3 linked regions of the Bdellovibrio bacteriovorus genome follow. The protein of the gene in region 3 binds, or shares a complex with, the protein of the main gene of each other region. Links are inferred from orthologs where the notes say so. Each region holds a gene or a part of one and is shown on either strand. Other genes may lie near its edges.

What was found.
Region 1: the proteins of AZI85_RS05625 (region 3) and fliM are in contact, whole or in part, in a crystal structure (PDB 1F4V), measured with the Escherichia coli proteins. The link is inferred for Bdellovibrio bacteriovorus from one-to-one orthologs.
Region 2: the proteins of AZI85_RS05625 (region 3) and AZI85_RS00610 are in contact, whole or in part, in a solved structure (PDB 1A0O), measured with the Escherichia coli proteins. The link is inferred for Bdellovibrio bacteriovorus from one-to-one orthologs.

Annotation. Positions count from the first base shown.
Region 1 is NZ_LUKF01000009.1:8,174-12,870, forward strand. The notes cover bases 2-2,992. They hold fliM (flagellar motor switch protein FliM), read right to left. Parts: upstream 2,003-2,992; coding sequence 1,001-2,002; downstream 2-1,000. Other genes in these bases: AZI85_RS06585 (FliO/MopB family protein), read right to left, coding at 2-605; AZI85_RS06600 (flagellar basal body-associated FliL family protein), read right to left, coding at 2,012-2,545; AZI85_RS06605 (CsbD family protein), read left to right, coding at 2,794-2,992. In the rest of the region: more of AZI85_RS06585, read right to left, coding at 1-1; more of AZI85_RS06605, read left to right, coding at 2,993-3,063; AZI85_RS06610 (hypothetical protein), read left to right, coding at 3,259-3,804; AZI85_RS06615 (flavin monoamine oxidase family protein), read left to right, coding at 3,909-4,697. UniProt on the Escherichia coli protein: FliM is one of three proteins (FliG, FliN, FliM) that forms the rotor-mounted switch complex (C ring), located at the base of the basal body.
Region 2 is NZ_LUKF01000001.1:132,049-136,697, reverse strand. The notes cover bases 743-3,685. They hold AZI85_RS00610 (chemotaxis protein CheA), read left to right. Parts: upstream 743-1,179; coding sequence 1,180-3,192; downstream 3,193-3,685. Other genes in these bases: AZI85_RS00605 (CheR family methyltransferase), read left to right, coding at 3,189-3,685; AZI85_RS00615 (chemotaxis protein CheW), read right to left, coding at 743-903. Outside these bases: AZI85_RS00620 (transketolase C-terminal domain-containing protein), read left to right, coding at 1-332; more of AZI85_RS00615, read right to left, coding at 415-742; more of AZI85_RS00605, read left to right, coding at 3,686-4,058; AZI85_RS00600 (protein-glutamate methylesterase/protein-glutamine glutaminase), read left to right, coding at 4,077-4,649. UniProt on the Escherichia coli protein: Involved in the transmission of sensory signals from the chemoreceptors to the flagellar motors. CheA is autophosphorylated; it can transfer its phosphate group to either CheB or CheY.
Region 3 is NZ_LUKF01000006.1:52,772-57,473, reverse strand. Bases 973-3,968 are described here. They hold AZI85_RS05625 (response regulator), read right to left. Parts: upstream 2,686-3,968; coding sequence 2,260-2,685; downstream 973-2,259. Other genes in these bases: AZI85_RS05610 (hypothetical protein), read right to left, coding at 3,857-3,968; AZI85_RS05615 (acyl-CoA thioesterase), read left to right, coding at 3,417-3,848; AZI85_RS05620 (helix-turn-helix domain-containing protein), read left to right, coding at 2,890-3,285; AZI85_RS05630 (chemotaxis protein CheX), read right to left, coding at 1,744-2,244; AZI85_RS05635 (HD-GYP domain-containing protein), read right to left, coding at 973-1,744. Also shown: AZI85_RS05640 (RDD family protein), read left to right, coding at 1-403; more of AZI85_RS05635, read right to left, coding at 365-972; more of AZI85_RS05610, read right to left, coding at 3,969-4,276; AZI85_RS05605 (hypothetical protein), read right to left, coding at 4,264-4,702. UniProt on the Escherichia coli protein: Involved in the transmission of sensory signals from the chemoreceptors to the flagellar motors.

The sequences.
Region 1 (4,697 bases), on a different replicon or contig from region 3:
TTGATGCCGCTGATCGCGAACTCATCATCCGTTTCCATAGACGCTGCTACTTTTTTACGAGGAGCTGAAGCTTCTTCTTGAGAATCTTCATCGAAAGAAGCCTTTGAACCTAGAACCTTTCCGAAACTTTGCGGAGTTTCTTCAGGCACTTCTTCGTCCAGCAAGGACAAAGATTTGATCATAGAGATGTTATGATCCGTCACTCCGATCAGGATCGACTCTCCGGCTACGCGAACAATGGCCAAGCTTTTCTTAGGACCTAGGAAATGCTGTTGCAAAACTTTGATCTGAGTTTGGTGTTTCTTAGCTTTAGGAACAGAGTATTTACGAAGGAAAATAAAAGCACCTGTTCCGACCAAGCCCAAGATAGAAAGAGTGAAAAGGATGCGGAAGAAACCGCCGCCTTCTGATGCTGCTTTCTTATTTTTATCCAAGTTCAATGGAATCTCGGATTCTTTACGATTGTCGATTTTGCCATCTTCATGTGCCACGGCTCCAGTTTCTGCCGTTGCAGAAATCTCTGTTTGTTCCGAAGAAGTGGCCGCCGAATCCGCCGCTTGAGCAGAAACCGAAAATACAAAAAGTAAAGAAAGCAACAAACGCATCTAAAACCTCTACCTTATTTAAGTTGTTCCACGCGCTCAGCTGGAGAAATGATATCCGTCAAACGCACACCGAACTTTTCGTTGACGACCACGGCTTCACCGCGTGCAATCAACTTGTCGTTCACGTAAACTTCCATCGGCTCACCCGCCAATTTATTCAACTCGATAACGCTACCTTGAGTCAGATTCAAAAGCTCACTCACCGGCATTTTTGTGCGGCCCAATTCCACAGAAACTTTGAGTGGAATGTCCAAGATCAAGTTCAAGTTGCGATCGCTTTGGCCTGTTGGAGCTGCAGAAGTTTTTTTAGCTCCGCCATCTGCCATACCGGCTGCTTCCGCCACCAACTGATCTGCTAAGTTGTCCAATGTATCGTCACTCATTTTATCCCCCTACTACTTTGTCACCGGTCGAGTCACTTGGACTGCCACAGTTCCGTGATGGATTCCGTAATAACCTTTAAACTTTTTTACACCTTCGACCGTCACGTCGAACTCTCCCGAAGCGTCCTGATCCAATGGAATCACGTCGCCGACTTTCAAGTTCATCATGTCGCGAAGTTTGATTTCTGTTTCACCCAAGTTCACTTTGATTTCCATATCCGTTTCAAGAAGTTGTTCTTGAATGATCGAAGTCCAAAGTTTTTTGTCCGTTTGATCTGATTCGACCTGGAAGCCCGTTGAAAGCTTTTGTTTGATCGGCTCGATAGTCGCGTAAGGAATAACGATGGAAATCGTTCCTGTCGCGTTTTCAAGTTCAACGTCGAATGTCGAAGCGATAACCACGTCAGTCGGAGGCACGATACCTACGAACTGCGGATTCACTTCCGTACGAACAAAAGAGCAACCGATTTTTTCAATAGAAGCCCATGCCGCTTCAAGATCGTTGATCGCCAAACCCACGACTTTTTGTACGATGGAAAGTTCAATCGGCGTAAAATCTTTACCGTCAATTTTCGTGTACGGACGATCTGCGCCGCCGAAGAAACTGTCGACCAAAGCGTAAGCCAATTTACTTTCAATCACGAACAAAGCTGAACCGCGCAAGTTACCAAAACGCAGAACGCTCATGCACGTCGGCATTGGAAGCGTATTAATAAATTCACCAAATTTTAAAAACTCAGTGGAAGTTAAAGTGATGGAGGCAATTTTACGAAGCGCGGAGGACAAAGAAACGCGGAAAGCACGCATGAATTTTTCGTAAATAACTTCCAACTGAGGAAGACGACCACGAATAATACGATCTTGGCTGGTAAGATCGTAAGAAACAATCTTACGCTCATCCACTTTACCGACATTCTGCGCTTCCGGCTTGGACGTGTCCGACGACGCGACATCTCCGTCAGAGACCGCGGCTAACAGAGCATCCACTTCACTTTGTGAAAGAACCTGATTCATAGTCCTGCCTTAGTTGTAGATAAATTCAGTGAAGAACACGTTTGAAATCTTTCCTTGCACCAGGAAAGAGTTGATCGTGTCTTTAATTTCGTTTCTTAATCCGTCTTTACCTTCACGACTTGCGACGTCTTCGTAAGTCTTCGAAGAAAGAATAATAATGATGATGTCGCGGATCTGCGCTTTGCGCTTTTCGATTTCATCAAGAACGTGGTCACCTTTGACCTCAAGTTCCATGTTTACTTTCGCGACCTTACGGCCTTTTGATCCCGCTAAATTGACGATGAATGTTTCTAAAGGCACAACCTTACCCACGATTTCTTTTTCTTCCGTGGCTTCTTTATGTTGCGCTTCGGCTTCACCTTTAATGACTTGTTCAATCTTAGGTTCTGCTGCTTCTTTTTTCTTACCTTGATAAAGCATAAAACCCACGCCAGCGACTACCAACATATTGATAACCGCTAGGGCAATAAGTAGAATAGGCTTTTGTCCAGATCCCCCGCTCGGAGCTGACATTTCCGCTGCTGCCGCTTTTTCTTCAGCCATTCATCCTCCATGATGAAAGACCACAGAGTGGTCCTGACAGAAAACAAAGCAACTCGGATGCCAACGCAACCATGGTCGAGGTCCAGGAGATCGCAACCAACATATTTGATCTAAGGCAAATTTTGCCGCCCAGGAAAATGTTACCGAGAAGAAATTCTCTGACAGTAGTCAAAGTTTTGGCGCGAAGATTTGACTGTTTGCCTCCCCCACGGTCTCCTATTTACAGAAAACTCAACCAGGAGGTCGTTATGAATAAGGACATTTTCCAAGGAAAAATTAAAGAGATTTCTGGCGAGATTCGCAAAAAATGGGGCGAGCTCACCGACGATGAAATTCAAAGAACTAAAGGCAACTCCGAAGCGTTGAGTGGTCTAGTTCAACAAAAAATGGGCTTAAGCAAAGAAGAGGCCTCTAAGCAAGTGAACGATCTTATGTCGTCCATGGAAGAGAGATACCGCGAAGGCGCAGATAAGGTAAACCAAGGCATTGATAAAATGAAAAACAAGCTCTCTCACTAAGGGGGCACTCTAGGAGGCGGCGTCGAAGTCGCCTCCTTATCTCACAAATGCATTAAAACTCGTATTAATTACCGGTATTTTCGCCGCTGAAAAGCCTAAGTCTTAGACGCCCTGAAAAACCTTTCAAAGCCCTCCGAAGTTCCCTTTATTTTGATGAAAGGTTTTGTTATCACTACCTCCTTACAAGGAGCATTCGTGAAAACACTTTTCATCACTCTAGCCGCTTTATTGGGAACTCAACTGGCATCTGCTGAAACGGCTCAGCTTTACAAAACTTTCGACGGTTCCGTCGTGCGCTGCCAAGGAAATCAAAAATCCAATAGTTCTTTGGGAAACAAGGCCATTCAAGTTGAATTGATCAGCGCGACAGACTCGCAAAAAGACCTTGATGCTTCCTTGAAAGTTTCTGTGGTTCGTTGTGAAGATTCACGCTGGGTGATGGACACAAATCCATCTCGTGAAAACTACGTTGCGGATAACAACGTCGCAGTCGAATTGACGTATTCAAATTACGAAGCTTTGGTTGTTGATAAAAACTATCAAGTGGTTTCGGTCTTAAACTTGGCTGACGTTGAAACTTTGAGTGTGCAAACGCAGTCTTTGAGCGTTAATAAAACATCTGAAAATCCTCAAGACTTTGAAGTGATCGTGCGTGCGACAGTTGAGGTTCGCGCTTCTAACGGTTACTACCAAAAAGAAATTAGAAATTTCGGTTCTTACCGCCTGCGCATTCAAAAGTAATACGCTATTTCAGACGACAGCGACCTGCTGTCGTCTTCTTTGAGAATCAACACTTCCGCGTTAATTCAACTGTTCGTCTTCTTCGCCTATTTTAAAATCTAGATATGACCGCAAGTAAAGTCTATGACGTCATCATTGTGGGCGCCGGCGCTGCAGGTCTGACCTGCGCCCGTCATCTTTCAGACGCTGGCAAAAAAGTCTGTGTTCTTGAGGCGCGTGATCGCGTGGGCGGTCGCATTTATTCTTTACCCCACGACGTCGAACCCGTTGAATTGGGTGCGGAGTTCCTGCACGGAGTTCATCCGATTCTTCATGACTTGATTGAAGAACAAAGAGGCTCTTTTGTAACTGCTCCGGAAAAGCATCTGTTCTTAAAGGGCCGCTCGCTGATACCATTAAAAAATTTCGACAAAGAGTTTGGCAAAATTATCAACAAGCTCAATGCAAATCCTAAGACAGACCGAAGTGTCGCTGATTTTTTAAAGACGCTTAAAAATGTGCCCGATGAGTACCGCCAGTCATTTATTGCTTATGTCGAAGGCTTTCAAGGAGCTGATATCGAGCTGATCGGCGAAAAATCCTTAGCCCTGGCCGAGCAAGAAGATGAAGGCGAAATCGGTGGCGACGGTGCGTTTCGACCCTTGCAAAGATACGCGAGCTATTTTGAAAACATGCTGGGAAAGAAAGCAAAACAAATTCTTCGCCTTCAGCACATTGTTAAAAAAATAGAATGGTCCCAACGAAACGTGATCATTACCGCAAACACCAACGAAAAGAAAAACATTCGATTTCAGGCAAGACACGTGGTTGTCACGGTTCCGCTTGCGGTACTACAAAACAATCAACCGCTTTCCCGAATAGAGTTTGCTCCTGCTTTGACCGAAATAACTGAA
Region 2 (4,649 bases), on a different replicon or contig from region 3:
ACCTTGAAGCCAAAGGTGTAGGTGCGATTGTTGTGAATTCAGCTTGTGTGAACCACATTGACGTTGCGACGTTCAAAGCTTCTTTGGAAAAAACGCAAGGTCAGCTAATCACGGTCGAAGATCATCAGTTGATCGGTGGCTTTGGACAAATGCTGACTCATGCTTTATTGCAAGCAGATGTGGCGACGTTGAAAGTGAAAAGCCTAGGCGTGCATGGAGAGTTTGGTCAAAGTGCTTACACGGCGATGGACCTCTACCGTAAACACAAAGTGGATGCAGGTGCGATCGTTGAAGCCGCCGGCAGTTTCTTTCAAAAAAGCCAGGCTTGGTAGACCTACGAGCCCCTTCATTTCGAAATAAAAAACCCGCAGTTTCCTGCGGGTTTTTCTTTTAAATCTACTTTTAAAATATCTATTAAGCAGCTTCTGAGTGAGAGAACTGAGCCATAGTGCCCATTTGCTCTGAAGAGAAGGCAGAAACGATATCCACAAGGATAACAACTTTGTTATCAACTTTACCCATACCACGAACGAAAGACATCGCGTTTTCGTTACCTAGAACTGGTGAAGGTTCGATTTGGTTTTCCTGAAGATCTACAACCTCTTTTACAGAGTCTACGATCATGCCCACTTGTCCGATTTCAGTATCGATCACGATGATGCAAGTGTCGCGTGTAGTGTCTTGTGCAGACATACCAAATTTCACACGAAGGTTTACTACAGGAATGATTTTACCACGAAGGTTCATCACACCTTTTACATAGTCTGGAGTACGAGGAACAGGAGTGATTTCACCAAACTGATTGATCTCACGCACTGTTTCGATGGCCACGCCATATTGTTCAGCCATCAACTGGAAAGTTAGATACTGGCCTGGTTTTGCTTTCATAGATACATCGCTCATTGTAATTGCCTTTCAAGTAGTAGAAATAAAATCACATCAGACAACTCTTCGAGAAAAACGGCGACGAACTTTAAGGGAATTTGTTGCTAGACCTAATTAAGTTAAAAAGTTAACAAAGTCACATTTCAGACCTCTCGATCTGAGACAATAGTCTTGCTAAAGAGAGAAACTTCGACCCCCATTTTATTTCGTCTCATTCTGGACTAACGACGGAAATAGAAGAACTGCCTATCGTCCGATAATTCCTTGTGATTTTTATATGATAATGGAGCGCACATGAGCGGTGATAATTCCTTTTTTGAAGAACTGCAGATGGATTTTTTGAACGAATCTGCGTTCATGCTTGAGCAATACGAAGAATACATGATGAGGCTGGAAAACAGTCAAGATCCTGCAAAAGACCTTACGGATATCTTCCGCGTGGCGCACTCAGTGAAGGGTGGAGCTGCTGCAGTAGGATTGACGGATCTTTCTAAATTCGCCCATGTCATGGAAGATCTTTTGGATCTTTTGCGTTCGCGTCCTGAGCTTGTGAACTCCAATGTTATTTCTTTGCTTTTAACTTCTGGTGATGAATTGAAAAACCGCATTGCCTTTTTACAGCAAGGTAAAACGGGTGCGTGGGATCCCGCTGAATTAAAAACACAGTTGATTCAAATCACCGAAGAACTTTCTGGCAAACAATCTTCACACAGTAAAGCAGTCGCTCCGGCTCACGATGAAGTGAAAGAAGCTGCGCCAGATGATTTCTTTGCAACGTCCGCTCCAGCTGCTGAGGCAGCTCCTGAAGATGATTGTACAAATCACGAATTGTTAGCAGAACTTCTTGGACAGCTTTCACCGGAAGATCGCGCCGAATTTGAAGCTAAAGAAGCCGAACAGAAAAAAGCGGCGCCGGCTCCCGTAGCTGCGGCACCGACTCCAACACCTGTGGCAGAAAAACCGGCATTGAAAGTTGTCGCGTCTCAACCTGTGGCGGCGAAAGAGGCCAAGCCTGCAGCGAGTTCTGCTCCAGCGGCGTCTGATTCTAATGGTGGTAACAAAGGTAAATTAAACGGAACTATCAAAGTCGACACGGGTCGTGTGGACTCGGTTCTGGATGCTGTCGGCGAGCTTGTGGTTCTTAAGAATCAGCTTGTGCACGACGAGACGGTTCGCAGTGGTGTGAACTTGCGTCTTGAGGGCATTGTGGATCAATTGGATAAAGCTGTGCGCGAGTTGTACGAAAAAACTTTGAGCATTCGCATGACGCCACTGAAATCCATGTTCATTAAAATTCAACGTATCGTTCGTGACGTGTCTTTGACTTTGGATAAACCAGTTGATTTGCAATTGATTGGTGAAGAAACGGAAGTTGAAAGAACCGTCTTTGAACTTCTTGGTGATCCTCTCGTTCACTTGGTTCGTAACTCAATGGACCACGGAGTTGAAAAGAAGGAAGTGCGCCTAGAGCGTGGTAAACCGGCAACGGCGAAAGTGACAGTGTCTGCGAAACAATCGGGCGGTAACGTGACGATTGATATCACGGATGACGGTGGCGGTATCAACCGCGAAAAAGTATTAGGCAAGGCGATTGAAAAAGGTTTCGTTCCGCAAGGAGTGGATCCTGCGACGATTCCTGATGAACAAGTTTATCAATATATCTTCTATCCGGGTTTTTCGACGGCCGATAAGATCTCAGACCTTTCAGGTCGTGGTGTGGGCTTGGACGTTGTTAAATCGAACCTTGATAAGATCAATGGTAAGATCAATATCTATTCTAAAGCGGGTCAGGGAACAACATTCCGCCTGACGATTCCACTGAGCACGGCGATCACTGACGGTATCATCGTGGCTTTGGATGGGGCTCGTTACATCCTTCCGATTCATTCAATCCGTGAAATCGTGCGTGTTCTTCCAAAGGACTACACAAATATTTCTGGCGCGGGAAAAGTGGCCAGCATTCGCGGTCATTTGTTACCGGTGATTGATGTTTCAAAAACTTTGGGTTCGATCAACTGGAGTTTGAATAAAAAAGATCAGCAATTGGAAAAGCGTCGTGAGAACTCTTTGAGCGCGCGCCGTGAAGAAACAATGTTGGTGATTATTGAGTCTATGACCGGCCAAATGGCGTTCCCTGTGGACGATGTTTTAGGACAGGCTCAAGTGGTCGTGAAACCAATCACGACAGGTCAAGACATCCCAGAAGTTGCAGGGGCTGCGATTCTAGGGGACGGCCGCACGGTTCTAATTTTGGAACCAGGGGCTTTGGTGAATAACGTAGCTAAGGGTCGGGAGATGGCAGCATGACGGCTGTAAAAAAGAATGAATTAGTAGGATCTCTTTACGATTTCGAAGAGATCAAGCTTTCAGATAAAATGTTTACGAAGTTTGCTGAGCACATGTATGAGTTGGCGGGTGTGGATCTTCCACTGACGCCCAAAAATCATGCGCTGATCCGCAATCGTATTGTGAAACTTCTAAGAAGACACTCTTTGAAAAGTTATGAAGAGTATTGGGCTCTAATAGAAAAAGGCGGGCCGGATTTAACGTCAGAGTTTATTTCGGCACTAACAACGAATATGACGTCTTTTTATCGAGAATCGAATCACTTCGATTTCCTTCAGAACATTATTCCTGAGCTCGGTAAAAAGTTTGGCTCGGACATCCGCATGTGGTGTGCCGCGGCCAGTACTGGTCAAGAGCCCTATACAATCGCAATGACAGCGTGTGAAGCATTGGGTGAAAATTCATCGACGAAAGTGCGTCTTCTTGCAACGGACATTGATTTGCAAGTTTTAAAAAAAGCCTCTGTCGGCACTTACGAAGAGCGCGAAATGCAAGGTCTTCCACCAGCTCAAAGAGTGAAATACTTTGAGAAGGTGAAAGCCAACGGAGATGAATTCTTCAGAGCTAAAGACACAATTCACAAGATGATTCGTTTTGCGCCTTTCAACTTGATGAATCCCAAGTATGAATTTCAGCATAAGTTCCATGTGATCTTTTGCCGTAACGTTTTGATTTATTTTGATGAGCAGACCACGAAAAAGGTCATCGACAATTTGGTATCTTGCTTGGCACCGGGTGGCTATTTGATTTTGGGCCATTCCGAGTCTGGAAATGTTAAGCATGCTGGTTTGAAACCCCTTTCCAGAGCTGTTTACCAAAAGCTTTAACCAATAAAGGCCCCATTTATGGCGCAAAAAATTCGTGTTTTAATTGTGGATGACTCTGCGGTGATTCGTAAGCTCTTAGAAAAGATCTTCAGTTCATCGCCTGACATTGAAGTTGTAGGCACCGCTTCAGATCCCTATATTGCTCGTGACAAACTAGTGGCTTTGAAACCAGATGTGATGACTTTAGACGTCGAGATGCCTCGTATGGATGGCATCAGCTTCTTAGAAAAAGTCATGCAGCATTTTCCGACTCGTACGATTATCTTTTCAAGTTTGGCTAAAACGGGCTCCGAAACCTATCTGCGTGCTTTGGAGGCCGGTGCGATTGAGATCATGGAAAAGCCTTCCATCGACGTCAGTCAAAGCTTAGAAACGCTTTCAAACTCGATCATCGAAAAAGTAAAAGCCGTTGCGAAAGCTCGTATCAATCCCGTGAAAAAAGTGGTGACGCCGGGTGTGCCAGTTCAAAAAGTGGCGACATCTTTGGCGCGTACAACGCATCAGTTGATCGCCGTGGCTTCTTCCACAGGTGGTACAGAGGCTTTGAAAGTTTTCTTATCCGGTATGCCAGCAGATATTCCTGGGACTTTG
Region 3 (4,702 bases):
TTCACACCCGACAGAATCCCTGGATTGGCGTCAGTGTATCTTGCGCCCGTTGACCGAAAGATTGACGTTCTTTTTTTCTTGGGCCGTTTATGCATTGGCTTTTTTCAGATACGATCGCACCCATTTGGCAGACTGGGTTGCTGAAACACGTGTTGTGCAATTCAAGCCCCGAGCCAGTCGCGCCAAAGTTCGCTGGGTGACAGGCAGTCTTTTAATTTTTCTTTATGTCTATGAGGGTTTGGTATCTTCAGCGGCTATCTTAAGAGTGATGGATTGGCAGAATAAAAAAGTCGACCTTCGCGACATCGTAGCTACGGACTATATGGATGACATGTCTGAATATATGCCAGAACCTGAAGAGTCTTTAAGCTTTAAATTTTTTGAAAACCTGGGTGGTCATTAAAAGATCCAACTCCCCATTGCCGCTTAAAGCGCCCTCTTTAAGAAGAGTGATGGCTTGAACTGGGGCTGTGGCTTGGCGGTTGTCTTGAAGAGCCGTCATTTCATGGAAACGATACGCTAAAGCCATCAATTTACCGAACTCAGAAATGTCTTCCGCTTTTAGTTTCTTGGGGAATCCTGTGCCGGCGTTATTTTCGCGGTGTTGTCCAATGGCATCAGCAATCTCTTGAGGTAAGGGAACCTTCTTGGCTTTCACCATATTGACCGAACGTTCGGGATAAAAATTATAGGCTTGAAGTTCTTCGGCAGAGAATTCTTTAATTGTCTTGTCTCCCGCGGTAGGAGGCATTTGCGAAAGGCCGATATTGTGTAAGAGCCCCGCGATCGCCGCGTTCTCACGCTTTTCTGTGCTCCAACCTAAAAGTTGTGCAAAGTAGGCGGCGTAAGCCGAAAGACAAATGCAATCATGATAAAGTGTGCGAGTGTTGCCAGTGAAGCGGAAGATCTCATCGAAAATAGCTGAGGCTTCCATGTCTTTAGTAAGCTCAAAGTCCGCGATGATATTGCGGCATCTTTCTAGGATCATTTTGCCTTCTGAATAGTCCGTGGCCGCTCCGTTTAGAAATTGCGCCATGATTTCATAGATGGACTTTTTAGAACGATGAAACTTTTCCGTCATTGAAACGGGTAAAGCAATATTGCGCAAGCTCATCACTGTGCGCGCATATTCAAAGAAGGCGTTCATCTGCGTCTTCTTGATGTACATCTGCTGTTTTAAGGCTTTGAATTTTTCAAGATGCCTATCATCGACGACGTCCCCCGCTTTACGCATGCACACGGAACGGTGATTGGCGGGGAGGTGAACGTAAACATCGAAGTTGATGTTGACCTGGGCTTCCATGTCGCGCAGATCCACCGGCATTAACGAGGTGATGGGAATATTATCGCCTTCCATCTCGATAGGAGCTAGCTGCAGGATCACGTCGGAAATAAACTCTCGGTCAAAGTTGATATGCATGATTTCATCCGCACCATTTTTTTTAACGACGTTAAAATCAAGAGGCGCAGCTGAGGAGTGCAGAACGATCACATGACTGTCGGGATAATTCATTTTCGTGGACTGCACCCATTCATTGGTTTTTGCAGTGCCATCTTGTCCGTCGATAAGAGCTAAGACCGGAGTGAAGTTGTCAGAGGTATTTTCTAGAGCTTCATCAACACTGTGAAAGTGCTTGAGCTGATAAGGGTAGTAACCTTTCAGGACCACTTTGACTGTTTCCCAGAAGGAGTCCCGGGGACTCCCGATGAGAACGTCAACAGTAGGACCTGAAGTGGGTTTCATTATTGAACCGTTATCTCCACGTAGAATGTAGAGCCGTTGGTAAGATTAAAAGGAATAACAAGTGTAGCACCTTTATCAGCATGGCTGATTTTAAAGTCGCCTGAGATCACAGTCGGAATTGCCATTTCGAAGTTGTAACCCAATTGGTTCAACGTCGTTTTCGCAGATCCATAGATCATGTTCGTCATTTCGCCCACAGCATCAGACACTTCGCCGTTAATAGCCGTGTGTTTTTCGCCCAGCATGTTTTCCAAAATATGGAAGATGCTGTCTTTACCGTAAGAGATCAGAAGAGTTCCTTTAAGAGGAGGAGCGACCATGCCCACCATGCCCGCAATTTCACCTTTCAAAACGAACTGAGGTTCGATGAAGGGCTTGCCTGGAGATGCATCTGTTTGCGCCATTGTTTTTAAAGTTTTAATAACCCCGTCGACGAACGCATTGATAAGACGTTTGTCGAAAAGGGGATTCAGTGTTTCCACTTTAGGTGCAGCCGACATTTATAACTCCAGCTCTTAAGAAGCTTTTGCTTGTGAAGTAGGATTGTGTTTCGCCCAAACGCGTTCCATTTTTCCTTTAAGCGTCGCCGAATTGAAAGGCTTCACAACGTAATCAGATACGCCGGCTTTTGCCGCTTCCAGGATGTGTTTTTGTTCAGACTCTGCTGTTACAAGCATGAAAGGAGTAGACTTAAAGCGAGGGTCTGCTTTGCAAGCCTTCAAAAGGTCGATACCTTGCATTCCTGGCATATTCCAGTCAGAAATAATGAAGCCGTAAGGCTGGCCTGCATCATTTGCAGCCTGGATCATTGGTAGGGCCGTTTTACCGTCGTCAGCTTCCTCGACGTTTGTGTAACCTAGCTCGTTTAGCACTTTTTTAATGATTTTTCGCATAGTTGCGAAGTCATCGACGACCAAAAACTTCGTATTTGTGGGAAACATAATATCTCCTGAAAAGGTGAAACCCTGTAAAATCACCATACATATCGGTCTAGTTTTTTAAAACTAGAGTCCAAACCTATTGCGAATTCTAAAAATTGTTGTCAGACTTTATTACAGGTGGTCGTGCTACTTTTTGGACATGAGTCCTGGGTGGCGTACAAGGTTTAGACGGATTTAAAAACAATTTAGCGGGAGGGAGCAAGGATGCTCAGAGATGTCCTCATTCAAAAAGGTCTTTCAAACAGAGAGGCAGAAGTTGCTGAACTTGTTTCAAAGGGCTTGTCCAACAAGGAAGTTGCGAATCAGCTTTTTGTTACTGAAAAAACAGTAAAATTTCACCTCACAAACATTTATAAAAAAATGAATGTTAAGTCTCGTGCACAGTTGATCGTATGGTGCTTACCTCACCTTGGTTTTGTTGAGAGCGAAGTTCGCGCTGAAAACAACAACCAAAGTGCAGCTGCAGCGACTGCATTCAATAACAACGCGACTCAAACGATCCCAGCAGGATCTGCGACAGTTGCGGGTGGTACTACAACTCTTCCAGGTGGCGGATTGAACCGTGGTGGTAATTCTGACATCGGTATGGGTGGAATCTAATCATAATTGATTAGGATTTCTAAGAGCGCAGGCGGCGGTGACTTTGGTCTAAGCTATCCTGCGCTTTGTTTTTTTCTGAAGGGGACTCAACTTTGAAATACGGCAAACCTGTTTCCGCATCTCAAGTCATCATGACTCAATTGGTTTTACCCTCTCATACGAATTCTTTAGGGACTATCTTTGGTGGAACGATCATGTCCTGGATCGACATCGCTGCCGCAATTGCAGCCCAAAGACATTCTAATAAAGAAGTTGTAACAGCGAGTATTGATCGTCTGGATTTCGTAGCTCCCGTCTATAAAGGCTGGGTGGTGAATCTGAAGGCGAGTGTGAATTACACTTCAAGAACCTCTATGGAAGTCGGCGTTCGTGTCGATGCAGAAAATCCAAAGACAGGCGAAACATTTCATACCGCTTCGGCTTATTGTACATTCGTGGCCCTTGGTTCTAATGGGAAGCCCACAGAAGTTCCCGTTTTAACTTTAGAGACAGATGACGATCGTCGCCGCTTTGTGGAGGCGAAAACCCGTCGTGAACATCGTCTTAAACAGAAGCCCGGCTGATATTTAAATTATTTGCAAAGAACATCCATCCAGCGCAAGGCTTCTTGCGCTGTTTTTGTTCGTGGCGCTTCTTCAGGGCGTCCCATGCTGTCGCCGGTGATGATGAACTGCTTTTTTGAGTCGCAGTCTTTAGGTGCTAATGATTTTTTGTCTTTTAATTCAAAGACGGGCTCAAGCGTGCTTTCAAATAACGACACTTCTTTTTCTTCGCCTTTAGCTTCCTCGGGGGTTTCTTTTTCGTATTCCTGCAAAGAAGCTTTCAGGGATTTTTCTAAGGTCTTTAGATAACTCTGTTTTTCAGAAAGTGTTTTCGCTGATTCGGCCTTTTTAAGCAGTGCTTGAGACTCACTGTAAAAATCCTGAACACTTTTGTTTTTAGCAAAAGTCGGACTGTACAGAAGGCAGACAAGAAGGATTACTCGATACATGTGTTTCCTTTCTTGTCGTCAGCAGAATATGGTTCCTCTTTTAAGTGTCCTAAAAGCTCTAACATCTTCTGCTCTGTTTGGTTGACGTAGCCGCTGTTTTTCAGAATTTTCGTTCGGATATCCGCAGGGTTGGATTTGTTAGATAAGCGGAAGTTTTTAATCATCGCTAGTGATTGGGCTGGACCGCCCGGGCCGTATGCCACCAATGTGAAGTAGTTCACTAGGTCGTTGTTCTTTGCCATATTTGGAGCGCGTTTTTCAATAGCCGGACGAATCACATCGTCACGCATGTACACATAGTATCCTAGCGCATAAATTAAATTTCGACCAATGCCTTCGCCCGGACTGACCCATTTGCAATAGTTCTTCGGTGAACCGGGAAGGGGCGGGGCTTTTTCATCTTCATTTTTTAGCAGCTCAGCAAAG